Regions from separate parts of the Clostridium sp. 19966 genome, predicted to be linked through region 2. Evidence: riboswitches for the same ligand, from Rfam matches in the RefSeq annotation. Region 2 holds a riboswitch; each other region holds the start of a gene.

Region 1 (8,373 bases), on a different contig from region 2:
TACATATATGCTGCCAAATGGGGAAAAAGGTTCACTTTGTATGGGACCATCCATGGATAGTCAGATAATATATGCTCTTTTTTCCGCCTGCATTGATGGTGCGGCTATACTTAACATAGAGAAAGAATTTAAAGAAAAAATAACTGCTATGAGAGAACTTCTACCTAAACCTCAAATAGGGAAATATGGTCAGATTCAGGAATGGGCAGAGGATTATGATGAGGTAGAGCCAGGTCACAGACATATCTCTCAATTATTTGCTCTTCACCCATCCAATCAAATAACTGTGAGAGAAACACCTGAACTTGCAGAAGCTGCTAAAAATACTCTAAAAAGAAGACTATCCTATGGAGGAGGTCATACAGGCTGGAGCAGGGCGTGGATAATAAATATGTGGGCAAGACTAGAAGAGAGCGAGCTTGCTTATGATAACATAATAGCTTTACTTGGAAAATCTACATTGCCTAATATGTTTGACACTCATCCTCCATTTCAGATAGATGGAAACTTTGGAGGTACAGCAGGAATTGCAGAAATTCTTCTTCAAAGCCATACAGGCTATATTCATCTTCTGCCAGCACTTCCTAAGCTTTGGGAAAATGGCAGCGTTACGGGCCTTTGTGCAAAAGGAGGCTTCGAGGTAGATATAAATTGGGCTTCAAATAAGCTGGCTGAAGCTGCTATAAGATCAAAGGCGGGAAAACTTTTCAGATTATACAGTGAAGATAAATTAACTGTTCTTAAAGGTGATGAAGTTATATTTATAAAGCGTTCAAATCAGAAAAATATAATAGAATTTGAGACAGAAATAGGACAAGAATACAAGTTGATACCTGAAAATTAAAAAAGTGGCTTGAGCCACTTTTTTATTGATTAAACTCCATGAAGTTTTTTGAATTCACCAGGAGTAACCTTTTCCAGTCTTTTGAATATAGAGCAGAAATAACTTACATCGTCATAGCCGCAATTCAAAGATATATTTTTTATGGACATATCCCTCTGCTTTAATATCATTTCTTTACTGTTTTTTATTCTGATGCTGTTTATATATTCAAATATTCTCATACCAGTAGTCTTTTTGAAGAGGGCACAGAGATATTGAGGAGTTATATCAGCTATAGAAGAAAGCTCCTCTAAAGTTATCACTTTATTAAAATGAGAATCTATATAGTCAAAAATATTTTTAAGCTTAGAATAGTGCCCAACTATGAAGTCTGATTTATCTTTAGAAGCATAAGCTATGATATCTATTATTAAGCTGTAAAGTATTTTTGAACAATCAAGACTCTTTAATGTATTATAGGATGTACAAATGTCCAACATTTTCTCAGTTCTGAGAAGAATAAGTTCTGGTTCAGAAACATAAAACACTTGAGATTTATCCATGCCCGCCTTTTTAAACATTTCTGAGGATAAGTAACCGCCAATAGTAAGCCAATCTACCTCCCAATGCTCTGATGTGCTGTAGTATTCATGAGCTATATTGGGAAATAGTAGGAAACCTTGATTTTCATTTACATTGTAGGTATAGCCGTCTACAATCAATTTACCTGTACCTTTTCTACACTGAATCCATTGCAGATAAGGGTAGCCGTTGGGTCTATAAACATTTTCTTGAGAATGTTTACATCCAACTCCCGCAAGAAAAAGCGGCAACTTTTGTTCAAAGTCAGTAATTAAAGGAAATATCATACCCATTTCCATCACCCTAATTCATATATGTTATTTAGTATTATCAGAATTGGAATTAATTTTCTCTTCTAGCTGTGCTAATATATCTTTTTCATAGAACATTATTAAATAAGCTATTACGCTGGCAAAGAATAATATGCCTATCATCTTTAAGTACTTTATTAGAAAGAAAACCACTACTATTATGGACAAATTTAAGATAGTGATATTAAACTTTCTTATAGTAAAATAAAAAGAAGTTTTTATAATATCTGTGGTCTTCATGTAAAATCTAGTAAGTATAGGGAAGGCATGAAGTCCTAATAGAACCACTAATGCAAAAGCTACCAAAAAGAAAGGATAAAGTATAGCAAATCCTGCATTCTGATGGGTAGAATTTAAATCTACAAGAAGTACGGTGACTGCAACTAACTGGAATAACCATATTTTTATAGCTTGTTTAAAATTTTGCTTAAAAGCAGAAAAATAGTCTTTCGCTACAGACAATTCCTTTTGTCTTAAAAGCTTATGCATTACAGACAATATAGCTGCAAAAGAAGGTCCTAAAGGAATTGCAGTTATAAATAATAAAAGGTATGTAAGAAAGCCTGGAGTACCGAATAAAAGTAATATAAAAAACAATATGTTTGTAAAAACAAATATTAAATTTGTCATAAGAAAATAATAGATATAGTTTGTTATCGTATACAACGGACTGTCGAAAAAATTGCCTTTTGACATATAAAAGCCTCCAATAATATAGAATTATGTTTACAGTACTATTCTAACTTATTTTGCCTAAATAATCAATAATAGCAATATAAGGTGGTGTTAATAAAGTATGAACAAAAGGATAATAAGTTTAAAATCTTATTATCCTTATATATGGCTATATTAAAATGTTTTTCAAATTTCTCTTAACAGTTTCATTGTTTTTTTTACATCTATTTGTATAATCTGACAATTGATCATTATCAATTTTGTATATATCGAAGTATTTTGCATGTTCTGAAGCGAAATATAAACCACATACGCTGGCAGTAGGCTCCATCATAAAGCTTTCGGTGAGATTCACACCTATTTTGTTTCCATTCATAAGCTTGAAAAGTTTTTCCTTTTCGCTGTGATCTCTCAAGGAAGGATAACCAAAAGCTGGACGTATGCTTCTATAAGCACCCTTTAATAAGTCCTGCATAGAAATGTCTTCCTCCGCAGCATATGCCCAATACTCTTTTCTTAATTTAAGATGAAGCAGTTCAGAGAAAGCCTCAGCCAACCTATCAGCTAATATTTTTACCATTATAGCTCCATAATCATCTCCAGCTTCCTTTAATTTTAGGCTGTATTCATTTGCACCTATGCCTCCGGTAACTATGAAAGCACCTATATAATCATTTACAGCAGAAGCTTCTGGAGCAATATAATCACTTAAGCATCTGTATTCACCGAGCTTATTAATCTCTTGCTGCCTTAAAAGATTGAAGGTAGTGAGCAGTTCTTTTTTATCTGCATCATATACTTTTATGTCATCTCCAGAAGAATTTGCAGGGAAGATTCCAAGCAATCCTTTTGCTGTAAGTATATTATTTTTCTCAATGAAATCCAGCATTTTGTTTGCATCTTCATAAATCTTTTTAGCTTCTTCTCCATATTTTGGATCATCCATTATCTTTGGATAAGTGCCTTTCATATCCCAGGCAATAAAGAAGAAAGTCCAGTCTATATATTTTCTAAGCTCACTGATAGGATAACTATCAAATTCTTTTATGCCTAGGAAGTTTGGTTTTACTATTTTTACCTTCTCCCAATCTATTTTAAAAGATTTTGCTCTAGCTTCATTCAAAGGGAGAAACTTTCTTTCTATCTTAGAATAGTTTTCTCTAACCTTAGCATATTCTTCATTTATTCCTTTAAGATAAATATCTCTTAAATCTTTATTAGCTAGTTTTTTAGCAGCTTCTACTGCCTTGGAAGCATCTGTAGTATGCACCACACCTCTTGAATATTTCGGAGCTATTTTTAATGCAGTATGAGTTTTAGAAGTGGTAGCTCCTCCAACCATCAAAGGAATATTAAAGCCTTGTCTCTCCATCTCTTCAGCTACATAGCACATTTCTTCCAAAGAAGGAGTGATGAGACCACTCAAAGCAATTATATCTGCATTTTCTCGTTTTGCCGCCTCTAATATAGTTTCACAGGGTACCATGACTCCTAAATCTATTACTTCAAAATTATTACAGGATAATACCACTGAGACAATATTTTTACCAATATCATGAACGTCGCCTTTCACGGTAGCAAAAACCACTTTACCAGCACTGCTTCTACCTTCTCCAGACTTTTCAGCCTCAATATATGGAAGAAGGAAGCTTACTGCCTTTTTCATGACTCTTGCACTTTTTACTACTTGAGGAAGAAACATTTTTCCTTCACTAAAAAGTTCGCCAACCACATTCATTCCAGACATTAGAGGCCCTTCTATAACTTCTAAAGCTCTGCTTACATTTTTTCTAACTTCCTCAACATCCTCTTCAATGTAATCAGTAACACCTTTTACCAAAGCATATTTCAATCTTTCCTCAGCAGAGGTGTTCCTCCAGGCTAATTTATTTTCTTCATGAGCATTTTCTTTATTTTTGTATTTTTCAGCTAATTCAATTAGTTCTTCAGCTGCATTTTCATTCTTATTTAAAATTACTGCTTCCACTTTTTCAAGCAAGACCTTATCAATTTCATCATATATTTGAATCATTCCCGGATTAACTATTCCCATGTCCATTCCAGCAGAGATTGCATGATATAGAAAAGCAGAGTGCATAGCTTCTCTTATGGCATTATTCCCTCTAAAGGAGAAGGAAAGGTTGCTTACTCCTCCGCTTACCTTTGCATAGGGGAGGTTTTCCTTTATCCACTTTGTTGCATTTATAAAATCTACAGCATAGTTATTATGTTCTTCCATGCCTGTGGCTATAGCCAATATGTTAGGATCAAAAATTATATTCTCTGGTGAGAATTTAACCTCATTAACTAGAATGTCATAAGCTCTTTTACATATGTGAATTTTTCTTTGAAAATTGTCCGCCTGACCTTTTTCGTCAAAGGCCATAACTATTATACCTGCTCCATATTTATTTATTAACTTTGCTTCTCTTATGAATTCTTCTTCTCCATTTTTTAAGGATATTGAATTTACTATAGCTTTGCCTTGAATTGCTTTAAGACCTGTTTCTAGAACTTCAAATTTAGAAGAATCAATCATCACTGGAACTTTTGAAATTTCGGGCTCACTGGCCAGCAATTTTAGGAATGTGTCCATTTCAACTTTTGCATCCAGAAGGGCGTCATCAAAATTTACATCTATGATTTGAGCACCATTTTCTACCTGGTCTTTAGCGATTGATAAGGCTTCTTCGTATTTTTTTTCTCTTATAAGTCTGGCAAATTTAGCTGAACCTGCTACGTTTGTTCTCTCTCCAACATTCACAAAATTAGAACTTTTATTTATTCTAGTTACTTCAAGTCCGCAGAAAACACTTTCTCTTTCTATTTCTGGAAGCTTTCTGGGTTGTACCTTTGAAACTGCAGCAGCTATAGCTTTTATGTGATCTGGAGTGGTACCGCAGCATCCTCCAACAATATTTAAGTCACCCTCATGAGCCAAATTTTTTACTATACCAGCCGTTATTTCCGGAAGTTCATCATATTCACCTAAGGAATTTGGGAGTCCTGCGTTAGGATGAAAGCTTATATAGAGGTTTTGTGTTTTAGAAAGAGTTTTGATGAATGGAATCAAATCTTCAGCACCAAAGGAACAATTCAATCCGATACTTACAACTCTATGATTCTTCATGCTTTCTGCAAAAGCCTCTAAGGTTTGACCAGATAAAATTCTTCCGCTTTTATCAGCAATAGTTCCGGAAATCATAACAGGAATATCTAGATTTCTATCAGTAAGAATAGTGTCTGCCGCAAATATAGCAGCTCTTGCATTAAGAGAATCAAATATGGTTTCAATAAGTAAAAGATCTACTCCGCCGTCAATAAGTCCGTTAATCTGTTCTTCATAGCTAACAACCAGATCATTAAAACTTACATTTCTGAAGCCTGGATTTTCTACGTCTGGTGACATAGAAGCAGTTTTGTTAGTAGGACCAATAGAACCTGCTACAAAGCGTGGTTTATCAGGAGTTTTTAGGGTAAACTCATCTGCAGCTTCTCTAGCTAATTTTCCACCTTGAAAGTTTAACTCGTAAACTTTATCCTCCATATTATAATCTGCTTGAGATATTCTAGTGGAATTAAAGGTATTAGTTTCAATTATATCTGCACCTGCTTCTAGATATTTAATATGAATTTGCTTTATTATTTCAGGTTTTGTTATGTTAAGGAGATCATTATTGCCTTTTTGATTGGAGTGGCAGTGACAGCTTCCTCTAAAGGTTATTTCATCTAAATTATGCTTTTGGATACTGGTTCCCATAGCTCCATCTAGTACAAGTATCCTTTTATTTAAATGTTTAAATATATCATATCTCAAATTATTTGCCCCCTTATAATTGTTAAAAAATTATTTATAAAAATAAAAACGCTATTTTTCAAAAGAAAAATAGCGGATATTACACTATTCTTCTTATCTGCCAGAAATATTATTTCTGCTGGAATTAACACCTTTTATTCTATTTAAAGAATATAGGTTGTTGGGCTTCAAAGGGCCAGTCCCTCCACCTCTCTAGATAAGAATATTATTTACTTAAACTTTATATAAATTCTAAATTATAATGGTGTAAAAGTCAATAAAATATTGTATATATAAACAATTTAAGAAACTTCGTCTTTGTATTTTCCTGGGGAGATGTTTGTATATTTTTTAAATACTCTTGAGAAGGTACGAACATTATAGTAGCCCACAAGCTCAGCTATTTTTTCAATAGTGGAATTCTTATTAGCTTTAAGCAAAACCTTTGCTTGCTCTATCCTGAGCTTTGAAATATAATCCAGCAAACCTTCTCCTACATGGTCCTTAAATATTTTGGAAAGATATACAGGATGAACGCCGAATTGCTCACTAAGCTGTTCTAATCCAATATTGGGGTCATTATAATTTTTTTCTAAATAGGGGATAACACTGCTTATTACCCAACTGGAGCTCTTTTCTATATTTTTATTAACATGCGCACAAAAAGCCTTAAGAAAATTATCTAATTGATTTTTCATCTGATTTAAGGTTTTACAGCGCAAGAGCTGTTTAATCGGATTTAATTCCTGAAGAAATTTATCTTTGTCAAGGTCAGACACATCATTTACTGCTCTTATCATAGTGCTGACCATGTTAAGCATTAGGCATTGAGCTAGCTCTATATTCATTCCTGAATTGAGGTTTTTTGAAAAAATTTCATTGACGATTTTGCTAGCCATAGCATAATTTCCGGATTTTATATGATTCAAAAGCTGATGTTCCTGATTTAAAGGATAGCAATAAGTATCCTTAAAGGCACTGTTAATATCATCATAAGAAATATTTTGTTTTATTCCCATGATATTTTTATAGTTCATAGCATATAGAGATTCGTTATAGGCTATAGCAATATTTTCAATATTTTCATGTATTCCGCTCATAGAAAAAGAAATATTTGTTTTAAAGTTTTTATTTATGAATTCTTCCGTTTCGTTCATAGTATTTAAGGTATCAGATTTAGCAAAGAATATGTTATCTTGCTTGAAGTTGATTAGACAAACTAGATTGTTATCCGCTTCTACTACAAAGGCTTTATTTTTTTTATTAACTAAATCTATTATTATATTAGAAAGAATGAAATTTAAAGTGCTGAGCCTATTTCCCCAATAACAATTCAATGATTCTATATCCTCATCTGAGTCATTTATAAACAATGATATTACTGCAAAATAATTTGACTCAAAAGTTATATCAAAAGAAGAAAGTCCTTCATCTAAAGGAATGCTTTCATCAATGCCGCCCTTCAAAAGTTTTTGAAGAAAGTTATTTTTTAATATTAAATTTTGCTTAGACAACTTGTTGCTAATCAAATCATTATCAGCTAAAGTTTTCTGTATGGCTTTTTCTATCAGAGTATATTCATTTAAATTACTTTCCTCAATACTAGTGCTATCTTTTAAAATACCTAATAACTTTGTGATAGGATTATAATTTTTTTTCAGTGAGTAATAAGCGAAAATTGAGTAAAAAACCATGCTTAGAAGAAGGCCCAGTAAGGTGAAATATTTTATATAGTTTAGCTTTTGGAAAAATACACTGTTAGGAATCATAGTTACATATTTCCAATCAGTTTCTTTAGAAGAGATATAGGAAATAACCACTTTTTTTGAATTTATATATTTATACAGCACACCGCTCTTACCCTGCAGATTTTTAAAATTAAGCTCGTTAGACAAATTTACCGAAACAGAAGAGGCAATAATGTTATTTTTACTATCCAATATGAAGGATACACCTTTAGTCATGGTATTAATTCCGGATAATTGCTGCAATAGGTTTGTCTCATTTAATACTATTCCAGAGCTTACAGAAAGATCTAGATAATTAATTTGAGAAAGTGCTCTTACATAATTAAGTTTATTATTGTTTGAATGATCTTTGTCCATAATTGTAGTAAAGTATTTTTCGGGAGTTCTTTCATCAAATTCCTTAAGCCATTTTACAAAATCATTATTATTTGAGGAGTA
Region 2 (8,373 bases):
AATGCGATACCAATAGCCGTATCTTCGAAAGCTACTTCAATTATCGTATCTCCCTTTTTCAAGATTCCAGCCTTTTCAGCTTCCCTTATCATATAAATACCTACTCTGTCTCTTATGCTTCCTCCAGGGTTAAACTGTTCTAGCTTAGCAAATACGGTAACATTTTCTTTCAGTTTGAAATTATTTAATTTTAAAAGGGGCGTGTTGCCAACCAATTCTCTTACATCCTCTATATAATTCATAATTTCATCTCCAAAACCTCATAAATCTTTATTAATTTACTTTGTTCTAAATTTGGTTTAAATCAGTGTTGATTTTTACACTGATTTAAACCATATATTATTACTTCACTCTCTCTGCTTTAAATGAGTGTTGATCTTCAACCTTCCTTTAAAGCAGAGCCTAAATTTCCAGAGTAGATGATAGTATCTTGCCTATGACTTCATTTATAAATCGGTACTGATTAAACACCTTTATTCCCCTAGATTTTAAAACCTGCAGCTCATTATTATTTGCACTATCTACAAATATGGCTCTGCAGTCTGATATCCCCTTAATATATTTATCTAAAATATCTTCTGAATTCTCGAATCTTTTATTTACTCTTTTCTTAGTTCTTTCTTCAAGGTATTTTGCTGTATTGTCACCTATTTCATATATTATGAACTTGTTTGCTTTAATAAAATTTTTGTTTACCAGTTCTCCGTCGCTGCTTGCAAATGCCACTTTATAGTGCATGATTATCCTCCTTCCTTATGACAAAAGTCATCCTAATTATTGTTTGCATTCCAAATAATTTTTATAGTTTAGCTAAGAACAATTAAGAAGTAAGAGCTGTGGCTAAAATTCCCCTGTAACAAATTTATAAATTGAAATCGGCTCTAAAAGAGACGATTTCAACCTAAACCACTACCTCTTCACTCTTACTTATTACTCATAATTTGTAAATTACCAATTGAATACACATTTTTTATTTAGTAGGTTAAAATGCTGGTACTACTGCCACTCCATACTTCTGCTTTATAAAGTTTCTAACATCATCTGTATTTAAAGCTGCAACTAATTTCTTTATTTTAGCTTTATTTTCATCACCTTTTCTTACCACAACCACATTTGCATAAGGTGAATTAGCATCTTCTCTAAATAGTGCTGAGTTTGGATCAAGCTTTGCTTCTAAAACAGTATTAGTATTAATAATTGCTCCGTCTAAATCTGGAAGAGATCTTGGAAGCTGTGCCGCATCGATTTCTTCAAACTTTAAATTTTTAGGATTGTCTGCTATATCTGCTGGAGTTGCACTGTAATTTGCAATACCGCTCTTTAATTTGATAAGTCCCTTGGACTGCAAAAGCACTAATGCTCTGTACTCATTTGAAGGATTGTTAGGTATACCTATCTTAGCTCCATTTTTTATATCATCTATAGATTTTAATTTTTGAGAATAGAAACCTATTGGCTCAACATGAACCTTTCCTGCCACAGCGAAATTATAGCCCTTTTCCTTTGATACTGATTCCAAATACGGTACATGCTGAAAATAATTTGCATCTATCTGCTTATCATTCAGTGCTGGGTTCAATTCATCGTCACTATCAAAGGATACTATATCAAGCTTTATACCTTCCTTCTCTAGCGCTGGTTTAATATGCTCTAATATTTCTGTATGCGGTGTAAGAGATGCTCCTATTTTGATAGTATTATCATCTGATGTGCTCTCTTTGCTCTTAGATGAACAACCTGTAAATATTCCCCCTATAACAAATACGCTTACTACTGCTGCTAATAATTTTTTATTCATTTTAAAATCCCCCTTATTTAATCAAATTTAAATCTTTTTTTATTTATTAATTTTGCTATTAAATCCCCAATTATCTGAACTGCCTGCACTATCACTACTAGAATTACCACTGTGCCTATAAGTACATCGGTTCTGAATCTTTGATATCCAAATCTTATAGCAAGGCTTCCTAGTCCTCCCCCGCCTATAGCTCCTACTATAGCTGTAAATCCTGTTATAGATATTATAGCTATGGTTATACCTCTCACTAAGGATGGCAGTGCTTCTGGTATAAGTACTTTTATTATTATCTCCAGAGGGCTGGCTCCCAAAGCTTCTGCTGCTTCAATCTTTCCTTGAGGTACCTCCTTTAAGGAATTCTCAATTATTCTTGCAATAAAAGGTGCTGATCCTATGGATAAGGAAACTATTGCTGCATCGGTCCCTAAAGTAGTTCCAACTATAAGCCTAGCCACAGGAAGAAGAATTATTATAAGAATAAGCTCTGGCAAGGATCTTATGATGTTTATTATCGCTCCCACCACCTTGTTGAATTTAGGGAATGGAACTATCCCTCCTTTTTCACTTATAGTGAGTATGACTCCTATTGGAAGCCCTATAGCAAGCGCTATTACTGTTGTAACTGCCACCATATATAAAGTTTCAAAAGTTCCTTTTGATAACATATCATATAGATTATTACTCATATACCTGACCCCGCTTCCTCTAAGCTTCTGCGCTGCAGACTATTGCTTATGCTTATAAATCTCTTGGCTGTATCGCTTTTAGGATTTAAGAACAAGCTTTCTGTAGGCCCCTGCTCCACTATGCTTCCATTTTCTAAAACAGCCATATTATTGGTGGTATATCTTAAAACATCTAACTCATGAGTTATTAGAAGTATAGTGATGCTAAGCTTTTTATTTATATCTCTTAAAAGCTCTAATATTGAGTAGGTAGTCTGCGGATCCAAAGCTGATGTAGCCTCATCGCTTAATAGAACATCTGGATCATTAGCAAGCGCTCTTGCAATGCCTACCCTTTGCTTTTGTCCTCCGCTAAGCTGAAGCGGATATGCATCTTTTTTTTCAGTAAGCTCTACAAGTTCTAATAGTTCCTCTACTCTAGGTTTTATATCTTTCTTTTTGTATCCCGCCACTTCAAGTGCAAAAGCTATATTTTCATAAACAGTTTTTGAATCGAAAAGATTAAACTGTTGAAATATCATACCTATCTTTTTTCTTGCTTGCCTCAATTCTCTTTTTTTAAGTGCTGTAATATTTTTATCCCCTATGATTATTTCCCCCGAATCTGGTTCCTCTAAGCGGTTTATACATCGTATAAGAGTAGATTTTCCTGCACCGCTGAAGCCTACTATTCCAAATATATCCCCCTTTTTTATCTGAAGATTGATGTTTTTCAAGACTGGTATTTTACCTTGAGGAGTACTAAATGTTTTATTTAGCTCCCTTATTGTAATCATTAATATTGCCCTCCTTGTTTCATTACTTATCCTATTTGTTTAATAGGTTTTAAGTGGATAATCTGCTAAAAAATATTTCTTTGTTATGGTATCCCTGATTCCCCTTATTAACTTTAAATTTTCAAATAAAAAACCTCTTGCAGACGGGCTACAAGAGGATATAATTCGCTCTCTTCCCATCTTCTAGGTTACACCTACAGGATTTAGCACCTTTGAAAAAATTCAGGTTGCCGGGCTTCATAGGGCCAGTCCCTCCGCCGCTCTTGATAAGAAGTTTCTTATTCATTTTTTCTAATTGTAACAAGCATATATAAATATGTCAATACCTTTTTAATAAATTATTTTAATTTATTTTGAACATTGATTGATTTTTTGCCACATCTTAAAAACTTATACTAATTATTTTGAAGCCTTTTGCAGGTATTACAATGTTTCTTTAGTCTCATATATTCCACAATAAGTATATCCAAACATTTACTTATGTATAATCGTTTGGTATACAAGCTTCCATCATAATCAGCGTCGCATACCCCATTTAATATTTCTCTAGCTTCGTCTATTCTTTTATTAAGATTTTCCATATCAGTTTTTTTACATTTAACATCTTCCATGAAGACCTCCAATTGTATAAATACTAAGGTAAAACCTATAATTTTCTATATAAATTTAAGTTCTGCTTTGAAATATAGCATTATTTTAGCATTATTAATCTTGCAACATATAATATTGCACAATATAATTATATAAGTTTTTCATAAATATACAATTTTATGCATACTTCATTTACGGTGATTTACAAGGTTTATTCCGTTATACATGTAAAATCCTTACTAGTTTACATAAATAAACACCTATAGACATTTATTTTACATTTTCTCCATTTATGCTGTGTTTCCTTCTTACCAGCTCATCTACTGCAAAGGTTGCCACATCGTCTGCATACTTTCCTTGTCCAAACCCAGCGTCATAGCCAAGCTCCTTAGCAAGTTCATGAGTTATTCTTGGTCCTCCACATATAAGCACAACTTTATGCCTTATACCTTCCGCTTCCAGCATTTCTACAAGCTCAGTTAGATTTTGAATGTGTATGTTCTTTTGAGTTACAGTTTGAGATACTAGCAACACATCTGCATCAAGCTCTACTGCTTTTTTTATAAATTCTTCATTTGGCACCTGACTCCCTAAATTATGAGCTTCAATCATATCATATCTTTCCAACCCATAATGTCCTGCAAACCCCTTCATATTCATTATGGCATCTATGCCCACAGTATGAGCATCTGTTCCGGTACTAGCTCCTATCACCACAACTTTTCTGCCTATATTACTTTTTATGAACTTATTAGTTTCTTCTATGCTCATGGCATGCACATCCACAGTATGAACTTTTATGGAAGTATAATCTACAGAATATTGAGTGCTCCCATATACTACAAAATAAGTAAATCTGGCATCTAAACCGCAGTGATAAGCTACTTGAGGATCATTAAAGCCCATTTTCTTGGAAAGCTGCAGTGCTGCTTCCACAGCTTTATCTCCATCCTCTATAGGAAGAGTAAAGCTAAGCTGTGCTTTTCCATCATTCATAGTATCTCCATAAGGTCTTACCCTTGTCAGATCCAGATTTTTATCGAAATCTTTTTTATCAGTAGAATATAAGCCTCCGCTCATTTTAACACCATCCTTATCTATTTTTCATTAAGTCTATGAATGGATTGAAATATTCCTTATGCTTTTCAAAGACTCCATCTAGTCCTTTTCCTCCATCCATTGGTCTTTTGATCCCTGCAAAGCTGCCCTTTTCAAGGGTTCTAAAAAGTCCTTGATTTTTTATATTTTCTAAAAGAGAAACTGCTTTTGAAAGCACTTCGTCCGCCCTTCCTTCAATTATTCCATCCTTCTTGAAGCTTATCTCTTCTCCTAAATCAGCCATAGTATTAAAAACGTAGCTGGCATTCTCTATAGCTAAAGCCCTATCGGACATAAAAGGTGTGTGTATAGCTTCTGTAAGCATCCCCAAAAGATGTATCTTTTGATTAGTCAAAATTGTAATCATATTAAATAATGCATCCTGTACGTGCCCCTTGAATATATTGCCTGTCATAAATTTTGTAGGAGGCATATATTTAAGAGGAGCCTTAGGAAATATCTCTCTTGCCATCTGCGCCTGTGCAAGCTCAAACAGGAAACCATTTTTTAGCTTAGGATCTATTTCAAAGGCATGACCCAGACCCATTTGCTCCTCTGGAATTCCTGCTAAAAGGGCAAATTGCTCATTAATAAATTGAGATGCAAGAACGGTATGAGCCTCCTCTACCGCATCTGCTGTAGTAAGGTAATTGTCTTCTCCTGTATTTATTATCACTCCTGCAAAACCATTAATCACTCTTGAAAAATACTGATCTATCATAGTTCTTTTCATATTTATGTCTCTAAATAAAATTCCATATAAAGCATCATTCAGCATCACATCCAGTCTTTCAAAGGCACCCATGGCAGCAATTTCAGGCATACATAACCCTGAGCAATAATTGCATAATCTTATATATCTGCCTAATTCTTCACCAGCTTTATCCAAAGCTTCCCTCATGAGCCTAAAATTCTCTTGAGTAGCATAGGTGCCTCCAAAGCCTTCCGTAGTAGCACCATAAGGCACATAATCTAGCAAGCTTTGTCCTGTAGTTCTTATAACAGCTATCACATCTGCCCCTTGCTTAGCTGCTGCAACAGCCTGTACTATGTCTTCATATATGTTTCCCGTGGCAACTATTACGTAAAGATAAGGTCCTTCCTTGTCACCAAATTTATCTAAATACTCTTCTCTTTTTCCTTTATTCGTATTAATTTTACTTATTGCTTTTTTAGCCTCTTCATATATTTTGGCTTTTACTTCAAATACTTCCTGCATAGGAAGTTTGATTAAATCCAGTTCTCCTCTAGACACTTTAATAGCAACCTCTTGAGGAGTGAGACCTGTATTTATCATTGCATTTCCTAAAAAAAATGCTGTTCCCAGCTGTAAAGCACCATTTCTTTCAAGATGCTCCACTATAACGTTAGGCAGAGGCACTCCAACCTCATCTGTTCCATCTATACCAAGCAATCTGCAAATGGTTCTTTCTACCGCTACAGTGCTGTGTTTTTCTATAAAGCTTTGAGTGTCAGCAGCTATATGTTTGGCTGCTGCTCTGGCTTTTTCTACTTTTTTAAAATCCAAATTCAACTTACTCTCCATACAGTCACTCCCTTTTATAATTCATCATAGTTATCTTGCACTCTATCCAAAATATCTTTTTGCAGTCCTAACAATCTGCATATATTAAGTGCCTCCCTAGGTGTCCTATGCGTCCCTTCTACTTTTTCAAGAGTATAATCCATGTGATGCTGTATCATATCCACAGCATCAGCACTGCTTTTATAAATGTTTTTTCTAAGTTCTTCCAATTTTACATTCTTAAGTCCTACCACCTCATAATGCTCCATGGCTTCATTAGCTATTCCATCGTAATGAGTAGCTACTATTGTCATACTTCTTTTATCGTTAAAATATTCTGCTACTGCCTTCACTAAATTTGTTCCTTCACTTGGATTTGTACCTTTGGAAAATTCATCAAGAGCTGCAAACCCTATTTTTCCTTCGGCATCAGTTATTATCTGCTTTAGCTTGATTATCTCGCCCCCAAAGCTGCTAAGTCCGCTTTTATCTGACTGCATATCCTGAAATATGAAATATATATAATCTAAGAAAGGCATTCTAGCCTCTTTTCCAAAAACGAAAAAACCGCAATGAGCTAAGTATAAATTAAGCACTATGGTTTTCAAAGCAACGGTCTTTCCTCCCATATTTGCCCCTGTAAGTATAGTGGTCCCCTTTGAAAGCTCTATAGTAATAGACGTAAACTTTTTATTCTTTTTCATAAAACTATCTTTAAGTTTAGGATTTAAAAGTTCTTTAAAATATATGCTTTCAGATATAAATAATGGTTTTACAGAAATATATTCCTCTGCCAGCTTTACTTTTGCTAATATAAAATCTATTTTCCCTATGAAACTCATATTTTCTTCTAGCTTATCTAATTCAGCACTTATCTTTCTCGACAGCTTCTCTCTTATACTTCTCTCTTCTGCCTCTTCCTGCACCACTACTTCTAATCTCTGTTTTCTAAGCTTTTCTTCGTCGTCTGTACCTATATTTTTTATTATGCTCTTCTCCAGCTCATCCTTTTCCCTTCTTATAGCCTTCAGCTTTTCAGAATAGCTCTCATATATGCTAAAGGTAGGAATTCCTCTGCTTTCTGGGTCTAATAAGTCTATGACATCTTCAAGAGAATTTAGTTTGATTTTTTTTAACTTTACCTTAGTTTTTTCAAATATATTCTTAAAATTCTGTGATAGCATACTGAAATTTTTTATTTCAAACAGTTCCACCTCATCTAAAGTCATAGAATTTCTGCATCTCGCTATAGAGCCCCTTATATTTTTAATTTTCATCATCACAGCTTCCAATTCTGAAAATAAGAATGGATTTTTTTCAAAGTTTACTTTCATAAGCTCTAAATTTTCAAGTTCATACATAAGCTTTTCGCTTTCAGCGCTTGAAAAAAAATGAATGCAATGTTTCTCTTCTTCTCCATAGGGAGTTAGCACCTCAAGTTTTTGCAGAATATATGAAAACCCTATTTCTTCAAATTCTTTATCATCAAAAAACTCCACGTTAACTCCCCTTTATGAACATTCTCTTAAAACATAGCCAATTTTTTAAAATACACTAGGAATTTATGAGTTAGGCATATTAACATTGATCACAGGTATATTCAAACTCTTCCTAAGGGCTGCTAGCAAGCTTAAATTATCTAAATCATATCCTTGCCAGCTGGTGGGATTGCAGGTTACACAGATTATTTTTATAGCCTTGACAGCCGATATGCTTCCCCCACGTCTTTTGAATTTTTCTAAGGTTTCTTTTTTTACAAAAAGCTTGCTTCCATCTTCAATAATTAAGTTAATAGGATTGGATGATTTGCTATTTATGACGTCCTCAATAAATTTATCCGAAACCATTCCTGAAACTGCTAAGCAAGCAGTTTCTTCACTGATATCAGCTATGGCTGCT
Region 3 (8,373 bases), on a different contig from region 2:
TCACCTTGCACATTAGGTGTTAGATTTACTATAGCTCTCCCCAAGGTGGATTTGCCGCAGCCGCTTTCTCCTACTAATCCAAATATTTCACCCTTTTCTATGTGAAAATCGATATTTTTAAGTACTTTAGTTAACGTATCTTTTTCAAATATATTTGACCTCTTATTGTAATAAATATTACTTAGATTTTTAATTTCTAATATTTTCTCAGATGACATAATCTTCACCGCTTTCTTTGATAGCTAGATTACAGCACACCCTATGGTTAGGACCTAAATTTACAGAAGGCGGCAATTCATAAAAGCATTTTTCTTCTGCTTTTTCACACCTTGATGAAAATCTGCAGCCAAATCTTTTTTCCTGAATAGATGGAACCTTTCCTGAAATATTTACAAGCCTTTTCCCCCTCTTGTCCATGGTAGGTATAGATGCTATAAGCCCTTTTGTATATTGATGTGTTGGATTTAAAAAAATATTTTTAACAGTCCCCTCCTCAACTAAAGAGCCTGCATACATAACTATAACTCTATGGCACAATCGACTAATAACACCCAAATCATGAGATATAAATAATATAGAAGTGTTATATTCTTTATTTATATCTCTCAGTAATTTTAATATCTGAGCTTGTATAGTAACGTCTAAGGCCGTAGTTGGTTCATCAGCTATTATAAGTTTAGGTTTGCAGATGATAGCAATAGCTATCATTACCCTTTGGCGCATTCCTCCTGATAATTGGTGTGGATAACTATTATATACTTCCTTAGCCATAGGCAATCCTACTTTATTTAGAACATCCAACACCCTTTCCTTAATCTCCCTTTCTGTAAATTTATAATGAATTCTTAAGCCTTCTCCAACTTGTTTTCCTATAGTTAACAGCGGATTTAAAGAAGTCATAGGTTCTTGAAATATAATTGAAATATCTTTTCCTTGTATTTTTCTCATTTTATCTTTGCTAATCCCCTTAAGTTCTGTACCGTCAAAAATGATGCTTCCCTGGGTTATAATAGCGTCTTTAGGCAAAAGTCCTGCCAGAGCTAATGCAGTAAGACTTTTTCCACATCCTGATTCACCAACGATTCCTAATATTTCACCATTTCTTATATTTAAAGAAACCTCCTCAACTGCCATATCAATATTTTTTATGCTCTTTATGCCTACGGATAGAGCTTTTACCCTTAACAAAATTTCAGACAAATAGGTCACCTCCTTTGAATTTCTTCATCACTCATATATTTTTCTGAGGCCTTCAGCAATAAAATTAAAGGCTATAACCGTTATTACTATTGTTATTCCAGGGCCTATAGCTCCCCAAGGAGCATTAAATAAATAAGCTTGGCTTTCTGACAGCATTCTTCCCCAGCTTGGATCTGGAGGTTGAACTCCAAAACCTAAAAAGCTCAAACCTGCTTCTGATAAAATTGCATTTGAAAGTCCTATAGTCACAGCAGATAGAAGAGCAGGATAACTATTAGGCAAAATATGTAGGAATATTATTCTAAGAGAGCTTGCACCAAACACTTTTGCGCTTTTGACAAATTCTAATTCCTTTAGCTGCAGAAATTCACCTCTAGTTATTCTACAGTAGCTAGGTATAAAAATTACTGTTAAAGCTAAAATTGTCTGATATTTTCCTTGCCCTAAAACTGTCACGAGAGCTAAAGCCAAAAGTATTCCTGGAAAGGCAGTAAGAGCGTCATTAATTCTCATTATTATTTCATCCATCCATCCGCCGAAATATCCTGATATGGCACCCAAAGTAACTCCTATTAAAGTTCCAAGCAGAACTGTACTTATTGAAATAAAAAATGTAGCTTTCGCTCCAGAAATTATGCGGCTAAATATATCTCTTCCAAAATTATCAGTTCCCATAAGATGACTGAAATTTGGCGCTTGATATTTTTGCACTACATTCATTTTATTAGGGTCATAAGGCGTATAAAAAATTCCTATAGCCATCAATAGTAAAATAGCTCCCAGTAATATAAATCCAGCCACCAGGTTCCAGTTATAATGTTTCTTCATAACAACCTCCAAAATATTATTTATGCCAGCCTTATTCTAGGATCAATGACTTGATATAAAATATCTACTAAAAAATTAATAAAAACTACAATAAATGCAAGATAAATAACTAGAGTTTCAGTTAGAGGGAAGTCTCTGGTGGAAATGGACATTATCAAAAGATTGCCTATACCTGGCAGTGAAAATATCTGTTCAACAATTATGCTTCCTCCTAAAATGCCAGCTATTATCATGCCCATTAGGGTTATTATAGTTATTAAAGAATTTTTAAGAACATGTCCATATAATACATTTCTCTCCTTATTCCCTTTACTGTAAGCAGTTCTCACATAATCTTTTCTATTTTCTTTTATTACTGAAGCTCGCAGGAATTTCACCACTATTGCTATGTTAGGCAGAGCTATAGCTAGGGATGGCATGATCATATATTTTAAAAATCCTACAAAATCTTCACTATAATCAATGTATGCTCCAGGTGAAAATATTTTAAATATTATACCAAATATCCAAATTAGCAGTACCCCCAAAAAAAATGAAGGTATTGCTATATTTATTTGGCATATGACATTTATTATTGTATCTACTAAGCTCCCTTCTTTTTGAGCCGAATATATACCCAGCGGTATGGAAATGACAAAAATCATTATTAATGATAGGATTGCCAATGACAAAGTCACTGGAATCCTCTTAGAAATCAAATCTTTTACTGGTTCAGCAAATCTTATAGACCTGCCAAAATCACCCCTAACAAAATTCTTAATCCAATCTATATATCTTTCAGACAAACTTTTATTTAAACCAAGTTCCTGTCTTAATGCCTGTACTTGTTGCGGAGTAGCTTCTGTTCCTAACATAACTAAAGCTGGGTCTCCAGGTATTACATTAAAAACTCCAAAGGTAAATATAGACACAAGTATCAATGTAATTAAAAGTGTAACCATTCTTTTTAAAATATAACTCAAATATGTGTCACCTTCCTACTTATATAGTTATATTATTTTGTATAGTATAATGCTGCTAAATCTTGAACATAAGTTGGATAAAACTTATATCCTGCTAACCCTTTCTTTACCACCACAACTTTTTCTTGGTCTTGAATAAATATTGAAGCTGCATCTTCATTTAAAATTTTCTGAAGCTCTTTATAATCTGATATTTTTTTAGCATCATCTGTTGAATCAACTGCATCTTTATAGGTTTCATCATATTTTTCATTCTTGTAATTTATAAAATTGCTGCTATCGGTAGATACATATCTCCCTAGCAATGCTCTAGGTGATAAATAAGAAGCATCTAAACTTATAATAGTTCCATCATATTGTCTTCCCTTATAAGTCTTTTCTAGCCATTCTCCCCACTCTACTTTTTTTATTGTAGCCTTAACATTTATAGCTTTTAGCTGTTCTACTATTATTTGTGCTGTATCAACGTGAAATTGATATACTGAGGGTACAGTAATTGTAAATTCAAATCCATTTGCATACCCTGCCTCTTTTAAAAGTTCTTTTGCCTTATCTATGTTAGGATTATAGGTATTTTCCAAACCACTTTGAAAATACTTTTTAAAGCTTGAAAGAAAATTAGTTCCAGCGCGCTTTCCAACTCCACTTGCTACGGTATCTATTACACTTTTAGTATCTATAGCGTAATAGAGCGCTTGCCTTACCCTTATGTCATCGAAGGGTTTTTTTGCGTTATTTAAAGCTAACAATTGTAGTAGATTTGCGCTTCCAGTCAAGGTATCATAGTTTGCGGTAAGCTGGTCTGCCTGATCTTTAGTTATGAATGCAGAATCTATATTTCCAGCCTTTAGTCCTAAAAATGTGGCATTTGCATCTTCAATTTTATAGGTCACTTTATCTAAATGAGGAAGTCCCTTTTGCCAATAATCTTTGTTTTTAACTAATTCAATTTTATCTTGTTTATCATATTCTGTTATCTTAAAGGGTCCAGTTCCAATAGGCTTTGTTGCTTCCTCTGTATAATCTTTGGGTACTATAGCCACAGTTAGATAAGGTAAAAACTCTGTATCAGGCTTAGTAAGATTAACCTCTATGGTAGAGGAATCTTTAATATCCACGGACTTAATATTAGCAAGTTCAGCCTTAAGGGGTTTACCTGTATCCTTTCCTGCAGCTTTATCTAAAGAATATTTTATGTCCTCCGCAGTTACAGTTTTTTCATTATGAAATTTTACCTCATTTCTTAATTTGAAGGTATATTTTAATCCGTCCTTTGATACTTCATGACTGCTTGCTAACGCATCTATTAGATTTCCATTTTCATCAGGTTTTACAAGACCTTCAAATACATTAAATAAAACTGACCTAGTATCTGCCGCTGTTGCTAGAAATGGATCCAAGGAATCCGGTTCACTAGTCGTAAGAGTAATATTTCCACCATCTTTTATACTCTGGTTCTTTGCTCCAGTGCTGGCGTTTACATCTTTATCTGATTTTTTGCTACAGCCTGCAAGCACCCCTGCAAGAGCTACAATTGAAGCCAGAATTAATGCTGTAACTATTCTTTTATTTTTTTTCATTTACACTCACTCCCTATGATATTATCCTTTAAATGGCTTTTCCTGTTTCTAACGCTAAGAGATAGTCCCCCCACTTGGACGCCCATTCCTTAAGTTCACTTACAGATAGTGGTGATGGAACCTTAGAATCCGTATGCTCCGCGATTTTTTTTGCAAGTCCTTTATATATCTTAGCCTGCTCTGAATCTGGAGCAGCTTCAATAGTTGTCTTACCCTGAAGCTCGCTTTGAGTTACTGTTACTGAGCGGGGTATATATTCCATAACTTGAGTGTTAGTCTTTAAAACGAAATCATCAATGATTTCCTTAGAATAAGACTGATTTATAGAATTAGCTATTACTCCACCTAGCAGAGCACCACCTGAATTGGAATATTTTTGAATTCCTTTAAATAAATTATTTGATGCATATACTGACATGAAATCAGCGGAAGAAACTGTAAATACATGATCTGCTATTCCTTCTCGTATTGGAACCGCAAAACCTCCGCAGACTACATCGCCAAGAACATCATATATTACAATATCTAAATCAAGTTCTTCAAATATTCTCTGCTGCTTAAACAGCTGAACGGCCGTTATTATACCTCTTCCAGCGCAACCTACCCCTGGTGCTGGCCCTCCTGCTTCCACACAATATATTCCATTAAAGCCTTGAAAGATAACATCATGGGCATCAACTCTATTCTTTTCACGTAAAGTATCTAAAACCGTAGGAATATAGGTACCATCTCTTAATGTGTTTGTAGAATCAGCCTTTGGATCACATCCAAACTGCATCACCTTATATCCCATGGTGGTAAGTGCAGCACTTATATTCGAAGTAGTAGTTGATTTACCAATACCTCCTTTTCCATAAATAGCTATTTGTTTGATTTTCTTTGACATAATAATCCCCCTTTTAGTAATTCATATAATTTTAATTTGTTAGCCATGTGAAAATGTCTCATAATCATGTAATGCCCCATACAATTTATTCGAAAGATCTACTTGACCTGGTATTCCGCAGGCATCAGCTCTGCAGTGTTTACAATGTCTAAACACTTCAAGATACTTTTCAGCTTCCTGTCTTGCTTTATCTAATTGCAAACAAGTAGGCGGGCTTATATGGCTTAGTTCATGCTGCGGAATTAAAGGAATTATATTATATAAGGTAGCCCCAGCTTCCTGAACACTTTTTGCTATTTCTCCAATATGATTATCATTAATTCCAGGAATTAATACAGTATTGACTTTCACAATAATTCCTAAATCACTTATTTTCTTGATTCCTCTGAGCTGAGCATCAATTAATTTTTTAGCTGCTTCCTCTCCGTAATAAATTTGTCCATCTAATTGAATATAAGATATAATTTTGCTTTGTATAATAGGGTTAACAGCATTCACCGTTACAGTTATAGTTCCAACACCTACTTTATATAGATCATCTGCATATCTTTCTAATAGAAGACCATTAGTGCTTAGACATTGAATTAAATCTGGATAAAACTCATGTACTAATTTAAAAGTTTCTATAGCATGCCCTGTAGCAAGAGTATCACCAGGACCTGCTATTCCAACTACCGTTATTTCAGGACATAATTCAAGTGCCTTTTTTATTGTTTCAACTACATCTTGAGTCTTTAATATTCCATTTGCTACCCCTGGTCTTTCATCGTAACTATTGCTATAATCCCGTTTGCAGAATTTGCATTGAATATTGCATGCCGGACTTACAGGTAAGTGAAGTCTTCCAAATTTCATGTGAGCTTCACCACCCATACATGGATGCAAGTTCGATAGTTTAGAAAATTTATCATGATTTTTTATAGTATTTGATAAAAACATGTATGTCCCCCCCCTCTTTTATAGTAAATATGTGCAAAATAATAAGACATAGTAATTCTCTATCATTACCATGCCTTTAGTTTTTCTAATCAGCATCTTTTATCTTTAAATTTCTACTTAAATATAAAACTGAATTTTACTTTAACCTTATTTTTTCTGTGGTTTCTATCTGTATAACAACTCCGTCTTGAATTACAAGTGTTATAGTACCATATTTTATGTTCTCTAATAAATCTGTAAGCGTGTTAAGATAATTTGAAGAATTGCTGCTCTTACTCACCTTTAATGCGTTTCCATTACTCACTTATTACACCCCCAATATTTATATATAATAAAAAATCCTCTTTAAAAAACGAAAGAGGATTTTAAATGTGCGTAATGCCCTATTTTTATATTCCTCTTATCTTTCAAACTAATTTGCAGGAATTAACACCATACATATTTTATGCTGGTTGTTGGGTTTCATAGGGCCAGTCCCTCCACCTCTCTTGATAAGATATTTATTTCTATATTCATACTATTCAAATAGGAATGATATATTTTTATATAAATTTATAATATGATTTTAAATAACCTAGGTCAACTAATTTTATTATAAATTTTCCTTTAATAGTAATATTATAATGTAAACATACTCAAGTTTGTAATAGTTTAATTTTAGATATCAATTTATTGCTTTTTATGCTAATCTATTAAAATTAGCTACATTATCATAGTATTTTATCAATTTCTCTATAGCTACTTCAATATATTCAGTAACGCTGAAGGAATCTATTCCTTGTTCTTTAAGAGCGGCTTGAGCTCCAGGGCCAATCTTACCTATTAAAATAGCTCTGCAATCATAGATTTTCTCTATTAGAGAAGAAAACTTATTATTATGATATTCAACACACTGGCACAAAACTTTATTGTTTCTTTTCTCTATGAACTCATAATTTTCACCCTCTATTTCATATATCAAAAATTGAAGTGCAGTGGCAAAATGCTCATCAATAAAAACACCGTCGCTGCTTCCTATAGCTAATCTGTAACTCACGAATCCACCTTCTTTCTAAAATAGTCGTTCATACCTATATTCATTGACATTTGCTATAAAGAAGTAGCTGCTATGTCATATTCCTTTATTGACTCTGAATTCTCTTTAAAAACCGTTCTAAAAGCTTGTTCCAAATCTTCAATTAGATCTTTAACATCCTCGAGTCCTAATGAAAGCCTAATGGTTTCCAAAGGTATGCTGGCATTGCTTTTTTCCTTAGGAGTTAACTCACTATGAGTAGTTTTCGGTGGATTAACAATTAAGGATCTAGCGTCCCCTATGTTTGCTTGATAGCTAAACAGATTTAAGGAATTTATAAATTCATCAATTTCTTCCTCTGAGGCTTTTATGCCAAAGGAAAATGTAGACCCTGCACCCTTGGGAAGGTACTTTTCTTTAAGCTCTTTATACTCGCTTTTAGTTGCTGCAGGATATTTAATCCACGCTACTTGTTCTTTAGTTTCCAGGTATTCTACTATTTTTTCTGTATTTTCTACTTGCTTTTTCACTCTTTCAGAGAGAGTTTCAAGCCCTAATAAAACAAAATATGCATCGAAGGGACTTAAAGTGGCTCCTAAATAAGCTAAATAGTTTGATCTTATCCTAGCTATAAAAGGGAAATTAGGAAACACCTCAAGAAAACTTCTCTCCTTGTTATCACTGTTTCTCAGAGTATAATACTTCTCTAAAAATTGAGGATACTTACCTCTATTCCAATTAAATTTTCCGCCATCAACTATAAGCCCTGCAATTACATTTCCATGCCCTGTAATTGCTTTAGTGGCTGAATACACAACTATATCTGCACCAAATTTTATTGGATTTAACAGATATGGAGTAGCTAAGGTATTATCTACTATTAACGGAATTCCATTTTCATGAGCAAGCTTAGCCAAGGCTTCAATATCTGCAATAGTTGCATTCGGATTACTTATACTTTCA
Region 4 (8,373 bases), on a different contig from region 2:
CCTGGAGGAATGAGGGATACCTTATACTTTAAAGATGATGATTCTAGATTATCATTTCTTCAAGGTAATTTTGTAACTCTTACAAATATGTCAGATGATGATATACATAGAATAATTAAATATAAAATAAGTCCTATAAATATATCGGTACATACTACTAATCCACAGCTTAGAATTCAGATGCTAAATAATAGATTTGCAGGTGCAGTCTATGAACGTCTGAAGCTGCTGGCTGATGCTGGTATAGTTATGCATTGTCAAGTTGTTTGCTGCCCTGGTATAAACAATGGAGAGGAGTTATTAAGAACTGTTAAGGATCTTAATAATTTGTATCCAGCAGTAGAGGATGTGGCGGTGGTTCCAGTAGGAATAACTAAACATAGAAAAGGGCTTAAAGATTTAACTGTTTTTACAAGAGAGACAGCAGCCCAAGAGTTAGATAATGTAAAGGAACTTCAAGAAAAGTATATGATAGAACTTGGAACACCTTTTGTTAGGCTTTCCGATGAATTTTACGTGCTTGCAGGAAAAGAAGTACCAAATGCTGAGTTCTATTCTACCTTTCACCAGCTTGAAGATGGAATAGGAATGATAAGAATACTAAGAGATACCATAAATAAGGATGTAAAGAAATTAAAGAAAAACATAAGCGGTAATTTTTTATTTGCTACTGGAGTATCCGCTTTTGACGAGATAAAATGGGTATCAGAAAAAGTGATGAATGAAAATTCTAAATTAAATCTTAAAGTGAAAAAAATAATAAATAACTTTTTTGGAAGCACCATAACTGTAGCCGGACTTTTAACTGGTGGTGATATAATAGATCAATTAAAAAATGAAACCATAGAAGGACCGCTTATTTTGCCGGAAAATATGCTTAAGAGTGGAGAGAGAATTTTCTTGGATGATGTGTCAGTGGAAGAGATGGAAAAAGTTCTTCACAGACAAGTGATAATATGCGATTATACGGGAAAAGATTTAATAGATATAATAAACAGAAACAGTAAGGAGGAAAAATAATGGCAAAACCTATAGTGGCCATAGTTGGAAGACCTAATGTAGGGAAATCAACTTTATTTAATAAACTTGCAGGGAAGAGAATTTCAATAGTTGAGGATACACCTGGTGTTACAAGAGATAGAGTGTATGCTGAAGCAGAATGGCTTAATCATAATTTTACTATAATTGATACAGGTGGAATAGAACCAGAAAGTGAAGATATAATTGTAAGCCAAATGAGAAGGCAAGCAAATATAGCTATTGAAACAGCAGATGTTATAATATTTATAGTAGATGGAAAAGAGGGACTTACAGCTGCTGATAGAGAAGTTGCTCAAATGTTAAGAAAAAGTAAAAAAAATGTATTACTTGTGGTAAATAAGATTGACTCACTTAAGGAAGAGGATAATGCATATGAATTTTATAATTTAGGTATTGGAGATCCTGTAACCATATCCTCATCACAGGGTTTAGGGCTTGGAGATATGCTTGATAAAGTGGTAGAAGCCTTTAATCATGTAGAGCAGGAGGAAGAAGATGAAGAATATGTTAAAATAGCTATGATAGGCAAACCTAATGTAGGAAAATCTTCTTTAATTAATAAACTTCTAGGTGAGGAAAGAGTAATAGTAAGTGATGTACCTGGAACAACAAGAGATGCTATTGACAGCTATCTAGAAAATGAATATGGCAAGTTTATTCTTATCGATACTGCCGGACTTAGAAGAAAAAGCAAGGTAAAAGAGGAAATTGAAAGATATAGTGTAGTACGTACTTTAGCAGCTATAGAAAGAGCTGATATATGCATACTGATGATTGATGCTGAAGAAGGCATAAGCGAGCAAGACGAAAAAATAATAGGATATGCTCATGAGCTTAATAAAGCTATACTGATACTTGTTAATAAGTGGGACTTAATAGAAAAAGATGATAAAACTATGAATACCTTTAAGAAAAATCTGCAGATGAAACTAAGCTTTTTAAGTTATGCGCCATTTCTTTTCATATCAGCAAAAACTGGTCAAAGAACCAGCAAGGTTTTGGAACTAGCTAAAAAATGTTATAATAACTATGATAGAAGAATAACTACGGGAGTTCTTAATGAAGTAATAAACAAGGCTGTTTTGATGAAAGAGCCTCCAGTTGTAGGACTTAAAAGACTTAAGATTTATTATGTAACCCAGATTGGTACTAAACCCCCAACTTTTGTGTTTTTTGTTAATGATACTGCAACCCTACATTTCTCCTATGAACGATACCTTGAAAATCAGCTTAGAGCCAGCTTTGATTTTGAAGGAACAGGTATAAAGTTGGAGTTTAGGGAAAGGAAGGAATAGAATGACAAAAGTAGCTTTGCTAGGAGGCGGCAGCTTTAGCACTGCTTTGGCTATACTAGTTGGAAATAAAGGACTGGATGCCAGCATATTTGCTAGAAATGCTTCAGTTAGAGAGGATATAAATAATAATCATAAGAATAGCAAATATTTAAATGATGTAATTTTACCTGACTTAGTGAAAGCCTATGATAATATAGAGGAAACTATAGAAGATTCCGATTACATAATTTTAGGAGTTCCATCCAGCCATATAAGAGAAATTTGTTCTAACTCTAAGAAATACATTAAGCCTCATCAGGTTATAATAAATGTGGCCAAAGGTATACAAGAGAAGCCTGTGAAGCGTCTATCTGAAGTAATACATGAGGTGTTACCAGAGAATCCAGTGGTGGTGCTTTCTGGGCCCAGCCATGCAGAAGAGGTTGCTGTGAATATTCCAACTACTGTGGTGGTAAGTTCTGAGAATATGAAGTATGCAAATAAGGTTCAGGATTTGTTTATGACGGATAACTTTAGAGTGTATACTAATGACGACTTACTAGGAGTTGAAATTGGAGGGGCTGTGAAGAATATTATAGCACTAGCGGCTGGTATAGCAGATGGAATAGGATATGGAGATAATAGCAAAGCTGCTCTTATGACCAGGGGAATGCATGAAATAATGAGAATAGGCACCAAAATGGGAGGCAAGATAGCTACTTTTTCTGGATTAACTGGAATGGGGGATTTAATAGTAACTTGCACAAGTATGCATAGCAGAAATAGGAAGGCAGGAATACTAATAGGACAAGGAATCCCAGTTCAGGAAGCATTAAGTCAGATAGGAACCGTAGAGGGAGCATCTGCATGTCATGCTTTTTATACTTTAAGTAAAAAAATAAATGTGGAAATGCCCATAACAGAAGTGCTTTATAAAGTTTTATTTGGCAATTTAAGCCCTAAGAATGCTGTAATAGAACTAATGTGCAGAGACAAGAAAAATGAGATATATGAAATATATTAATATAAAAATAAATCATCTTTAAAATAAAAGATGATTTATTTTTTGTCATAAAATCTTTTCAATGTAATATATATATATTGTTAATATATAGCATTGGGAGGGTGTATTTTGGAGAGCTTTGATATATATAAGGATATAGCAGAGAGAACTCAGGGGGATATTTACGTTGGCGTAGTTGGACCTGTTAGAACAGGAAAATCTACTTTTATAAAAAAGTTTATGGATATGATGGTAATCCCTAATATTGATAACAATTATAAAAAGCAGAGGGCTAAGGATGAACTTCCTCAAAGCGCTTCTGGAAAAACTATTCATACTACAGAGCCCAAGTTTGTTCCTAATGAAGCGGTAGAAATAAATATGAATGAAGGTATCAAATTTAGGGTTAGAATGGTAGACTGTGTAGGATATATAGTAAAAGGAGCAGCAGGATACATTGAAGGAACGGAACCTAAAATGGTTACTACACCATGGTATGATTATGAAATACCCTTTGAAGAAGCTGCAGAAATAGGAACTAAAAAGGTTATAACCGAACACTCTACTATTGGACTTTTAGTAACTACAGATGGCTCTATTACTGACATACCAAGGGAAGAATACTTAGAAGCAGAAGAAAGAGTGGTTAAAGAACTTAAAGAAATAAAAAAACCATTCATTATTGTACTTAATTCTTCTAGAGTGGATTCAGAGGAGACTAAGCAGTTAAAAACAGATCTAGAAGAAAAATATAATGTTCCTGTTCAGCTTATGGATGTGGTAAATATGAACGAGGAAGATGTAAAACAAGTATTTCATAGAGTCCTCAGTGAGTTCCCGTTAAAGGAAATCAATGTAGATATGCCAGAATGGATTGAGAAATTGGAACCGACGCATTGGCTTAAGACAAGTTTTATAAATGTTATAAAGGACATGTGTAAAAATGTTGTTAGTGTTAGGGATGTTAAAACCTCTGTAAGCTCATTAATGGAATTTGAGTTTCTTGAAGCTCCTGAAGTTAATGAAATGAATATGGGGGATGGTACTGCGAGAGTGATTCTAAAGCCAAGAAATGGAATATTCTACAACATACTTAGTGAGGTTTGCGGCTGCAATATATCCGGTGAAAGTGAATTGCTAAAAATAATTAAGGAACTTCAATACTCAAAGATTGAATATTCAAAAGTAGAAGAAGCCCTTAAAGATGTCAGAGAAACTGGATATGGATTGGTGGCTCCGCAGCTTAAAGAAATGAAATTTGAAGAGCCTGAAATTGTTAGACAAGGAAATAGATATGGAGTTAAGCTTAAAGCTAGTGCTCCATCTCTCCATATGATAAAATGTGATATAGAAACAGAGGTATCTCCTATAATGGGTACTGAAAAGGAAAGTGAAGATTTAGTTAAATCGCTTTTAGAGCAATTTGAAAGTGATCCGTCAAAAATATGGCAAAGCGATATGTTTGGTAAATCACTGGAGATGGTGGTTAAAGAAGGACTTCAAAACAAACTATTTAAGATGCCGGAGGATGTTCAGATTAAAATCCAAAAAACCCTCCAAAAAATAATAAATGAAGGAAACGGAGGATTAATTTGTATAATTCTTTGAAACATAGTCTCTAGGCCTGAAGGTAAGTTTTAAATCAATGTAAAAATCAGCACTGATTTAAAACATATACTAAAAATAATAACAAAATAAATTTTAGCCTGCGATCTCTAAGATTACAGGCTTTTAATTTGTATATTTTTTATGTTGACAGTAAATTAAATTGTGATATAATTTTAATAACAGCAATAGACTATTCTTATTGGAATAGTAGGTTATAAAATTTAATAGATTCTTATCAAGAGAGGTGGAGGGACTGGCCCTGTGAAACCCGACAACCAGCATTTCATTTAAATGTATGGTGTTAATTCCTGCAAATGAGTTTTGAGAGATAAGAGGATTGATTTATATAAAATTAGATTATAGAATCCTCTTTTGATAAGAGGATTTTTTTATTGTAATTAGTTGACTAGAGAAACTAGAGGCTATATTTACTTCTTAATTTGAGTAAATATAGTCTTTTTTATTATTACCAGCATTTATGGAATATTTGAAGGAGGAATTTTATTTGAGTAAGATTAATTTAAGAACTCCTGCTGTTGAAATTAGAGAAAACAGATTAGGGTCTATTACAGGCTTTCAAGGGACAGCAGAAGAATTGGTGAAATTAGGTCAATGCAGACAGCTTAGAGACAGTTCAAGAAGTTTTAGCCAATGCATGGGATGTAGCTCTGGAAATGCTTTTTGCCAGCTTTCTATGATTAAGGATGCAGCAGTTATAAATCATGCTCCTGTGGGATGTGCTGGAGACTTTTTTGGATATAACTTTGTATACAGGGTAGGGCAGATGGAAAGGAATTTACCCAGCACCATAGGTAAGTATTTTAGCACTAATCTTACAGAAAAAGATACAATTTTTGGAGCAACTCAAAAACTGGAAGAAACTATTAGGAATGTGTATGCTAAGATTAGACCTAATGCAATATTTGTGACTACATCCTGTGCATCAGCCATAATAGGAGATGATATAGAAAGTGTAACTGATGAGCTTACAGAGGAACTTGGGATTCCTATAGTAGCCTGTTTCTGTGAAGGCTTTAGATCTAAAATATGGACATCTGGCTTTGATTCAGCCTATCACTCCATTGTGAGAAAAATAGTAAAACCTCCAAAACAAAAAAATAATAAAATCAATATAATAAATTTTTGGGGAAGCCATATCTTTGATGATTTGCTTAATAGACTAGGATATGAGGCTAAATATATAGTGCCGTTTTCAACTATTAGTGAATTAGAAAACATCTCTGAATCAGCTGCTACTATACAAATATGCAGTACTCTTGGAACTTATTTAGGTGCAGCTTTAGAGCAGGTTTATGGAGTACCTGAAATAAAATCACCGCCAGCTTATGGGGTTTCTGGCACAGATAATTGGTTAAGAGAAATAGGAAAGGTATTAGATAAAAAAGAAGAAATTGAAAAATATATACAAGAAGAACATGAAAGAGCACTTCCGTTAATAGAGAAATATAGAGAAAAGCTTAAAAATAAAACCGCCTATATCACTGCAGGAGCTGCACATGGACATGCGCTTATAGCATTGCTTAGAGAATTGGGACTTAATGTGCAAGGAGCAGCAATTTTTCATCATGATCCTGTTTTTGATAATGAAGATGAAACATCCGATGCTTTAGCACATGATGTAAAAACCTATGGAGACATTAAGAATTATAATGTTTGCAATAAGCAAGCTTATGAACTCGTAAATATTTTGAATAGAGTTAGACCTGATATTATGATTGCAAGGCATGGAGGAATGACACTTTGGGGAGCAAAGCTTGGAGTACCAACTTTATTAATAGGAGATGAACAATTTGGTTTTGGATATCAAGGCATAATAAATTATGCGGAAAGAATTTTGGAGACTATAGATAATAGGGAATTCGTAACTAATTTAGCTAAGCATAGTACCATGCCATATACCAAATGGTGGCTCCAGCAGGATCCCTTTACATTCCTAGGAGGTGATACAAGTGTTGAACGTTATTGAACAACCTAGATTTTCTTGTGCTCTGGGAGCTCAGCAGACAGTAGTGGCTATTAAAAGAGCAGTACCTATATTACACTCTGGACCTGGCTGCAGCGGAAAGGTTACTGGACTTATAGGGCAAGGAGAAGGCTATGCAGGAGGGAGCACAATACCTTGCACCAACGCTAGTGAATCTGAAATAGTTTTTGGTGGAGAGCAAAAATTAAGAAGTGTTATTGATGGTGCTTTTAAAGTAATAGATGCAGATCTTTATGTAGTTCTTACCGGATGTACATCTGATATTGTAGGAGATGATGTAAACACTTTAGTAGCTGGATATAGCAAGGACGGATATCCTGTTGTAAGCATAGAGACTGGAGGCTTTAAAAGCAACAATTATGTTAGTCATGAGCTGGTAGTCAAGGCGATTATAGATCAATATGTAGATAAATTTTCTTCTAATAAAGAAGTAAGTAATGGATTAGTTAATGTGTTTGCAACCATTCCATATCAGGACCCTTATTGGAATGGTAATCTTGAAGAAATTAAAAGGATACTTCAGGGGATAGGACTTAAAGTAAATATTCTTTTTGGAAATGAATCCTCTGGAGTGGAAGAGTGGAAGACCATTCCTAATGCTGAATTTAACATAGTTATAAATAGTTGGGTTGGTCTTGACATAGCAAAGCATCTTGAAAATAAATATGGAACACCTTATTATCATTTTCCTTATCTTCCTATAGGAGGAATAGAAACCACAAGATTTTTAAGGGAGGTTGGTAAATTCGCAGAGCTAGAACAAGAAAAAGTAGAATCATTTATCAAGAGGGAAGAAGAAAAATATTACTCTTTTATAGAGAGAACAGCTGATTTTATGCTGGAATTTAGATATGGGCTTCCAAGAAAATTTTATACTTTACTAGATTCTGCTTATGCTGTTGGTTTTTCTAAGTTTTTATTGAATGAGCTTGGAATAATACCTGCTAAACAATATATAACAGAAGATACTCCTGATCAGTTTAAAGGAGAAATCATAGAACAGTTTAAAAACATATCTGAATATAGACAAGCAGATGTAGAGTTCTCTATTGATGGAGGAGAAATACATGAAGATATAAAAAAGCAGGACAATAGCAGGCGAGCGCTTATAGTAGGCAGCGGATGGGAACGTGATATAGCAAAAGAAATAGGTAGCGATTTACTTATTGTAAGTCCACCTGTGGCTTATAGATTAGTATTAAATTGTGGGTATGCTGGTTATAATGGAGGCCTAAGAGTGATAGAAGACATATATAACAGCGTACTGGACACATATAGATAATATATGAATAGGAAGGTGTATTAATATGTCTGATTTAAATTATGGATTTGATACATTAAAGGTAAGAGGAGGATATAATCCTAAAGAGCATAATAACGCTGTTTCAGTACCTATATATGCCACAGCTTCTTTTGAATTTGAAAATACTGAAAGAGCAAAA

What was found. A riboswitch is a leader RNA that binds a small molecule or an ion and turns the genes downstream of it on or off. The one in region 2 is predicted to bind S-adenosylmethionine.
Region 1: it holds a riboswitch for S-adenosylmethionine, as region 2 does, so the genes downstream of both, metH (methionine synthase) here and IAI10_RS14445 (ATP-binding cassette domain-containing protein) in region 2, are expected to answer to the same signal.
Region 3: it holds a riboswitch for S-adenosylmethionine, as region 2 does, so the genes downstream of both, IAI10_RS16005 (YezD family protein) here and IAI10_RS14445 (ATP-binding cassette domain-containing protein) in region 2, are expected to answer to the same signal.
Region 4: it holds a riboswitch for S-adenosylmethionine, as region 2 does, so the genes downstream of both, IAI10_RS15985 (nitrogenase component 1) here and IAI10_RS14445 (ATP-binding cassette domain-containing protein) in region 2, are expected to answer to the same signal.

Annotation. Positions count from the first base shown of each region.
Region 1 is NZ_JACTOJ010000002.1:286,401-294,773, reverse strand. Features, by position in the region: gene IAI10_RS03230 (glycoside hydrolase family 95 protein) at 1-844, shown strand, start outside; gene IAI10_RS03225 (AraC family transcriptional regulator) at 874-1,698, opposite strand; gene IAI10_RS03220 (DUF624 domain-containing protein) at 1,723-2,412, opposite strand; gene metH (methionine synthase) at 2,561-6,208, opposite strand; SAM riboswitch class I at 6,299-6,411, opposite strand; gene IAI10_RS03210 (AraC family transcriptional regulator) at 6,490-8,373, opposite strand, start outside.
Region 2 is NZ_JACTOJ010000013.1:115,826-124,198, reverse strand. Features, by position in the region: gene IAI10_RS14465 (cysteine synthase family protein) at 1-242, opposite strand, end outside; gene IAI10_RS14460 (NifB/NifX family molybdenum-iron cluster-binding protein) at 403-738, opposite strand; gene IAI10_RS14455 (MetQ/NlpA family ABC transporter substrate-binding protein) at 983-1,798, opposite strand; gene IAI10_RS14450 (methionine ABC transporter permease) at 1,816-2,484, opposite strand; gene IAI10_RS14445 (ATP-binding cassette domain-containing protein) at 2,481-3,260, opposite strand; SAM riboswitch class I at 3,434-3,533, opposite strand; gene IAI10_RS14440 (hypothetical protein) at 3,656-3,871, opposite strand; gene IAI10_RS14435 (OAM dimerization domain-containing protein) at 4,122-4,931, opposite strand; gene IAI10_RS14430 (lysine 5,6-aminomutase subunit alpha) at 4,945-6,495, opposite strand; gene IAI10_RS14425 (MutS-related protein) at 6,510-7,973, opposite strand; gene IAI10_RS14420 (hypothetical protein) at 8,037-8,373, opposite strand, start outside.
Region 3 is NZ_JACTOJ010000016.1:92,805-101,177, reverse strand. Features, by position in the region: gene IAI10_RS16040 (ABC transporter ATP-binding protein) at 1-218, opposite strand, end outside; gene IAI10_RS16035 (ABC transporter ATP-binding protein) at 208-1,209, opposite strand; gene IAI10_RS16030 (ABC transporter permease) at 1,228-2,028, opposite strand; gene IAI10_RS16025 (ABC transporter permease) at 2,049-2,990, opposite strand; gene IAI10_RS16020 (ABC transporter substrate-binding protein) at 3,023-4,570, opposite strand; gene nifH (nitrogenase iron protein) at 4,599-5,456, opposite strand; gene IAI10_RS16010 (radical SAM protein) at 5,496-6,395, opposite strand; gene IAI10_RS16005 (YezD family protein) at 6,532-6,675, opposite strand; SAM riboswitch class I at 6,793-6,893, opposite strand; gene IAI10_RS16000 (NifB/NifX family molybdenum-iron cluster-binding protein) at 7,075-7,431, opposite strand; gene IAI10_RS15995 (aminotransferase class V-fold PLP-dependent enzyme) at 7,485-8,373, opposite strand, start outside.
Region 4 is NZ_JACTOJ010000016.1:84,103-92,475, forward strand. Features, by position in the region: gene IAI10_RS15965 (DUF512 domain-containing protein) at 1-1,020, shown strand, start outside; gene der (ribosome biogenesis GTPase Der) at 1,020-2,336, shown strand; gene IAI10_RS15975 (NAD(P)H-dependent glycerol-3-phosphate dehydrogenase) at 2,338-3,339, shown strand; gene spoIVA (stage IV sporulation protein A) at 3,448-4,926, shown strand; SAM riboswitch class I at 5,156-5,261, shown strand; gene IAI10_RS15985 (nitrogenase component 1) at 5,432-6,913, shown strand; gene IAI10_RS15990 (nitrogenase component 1) at 6,897-8,213, shown strand; gene IAI10_RS15995 (aminotransferase class V-fold PLP-dependent enzyme) at 8,239-8,373, shown strand, end outside.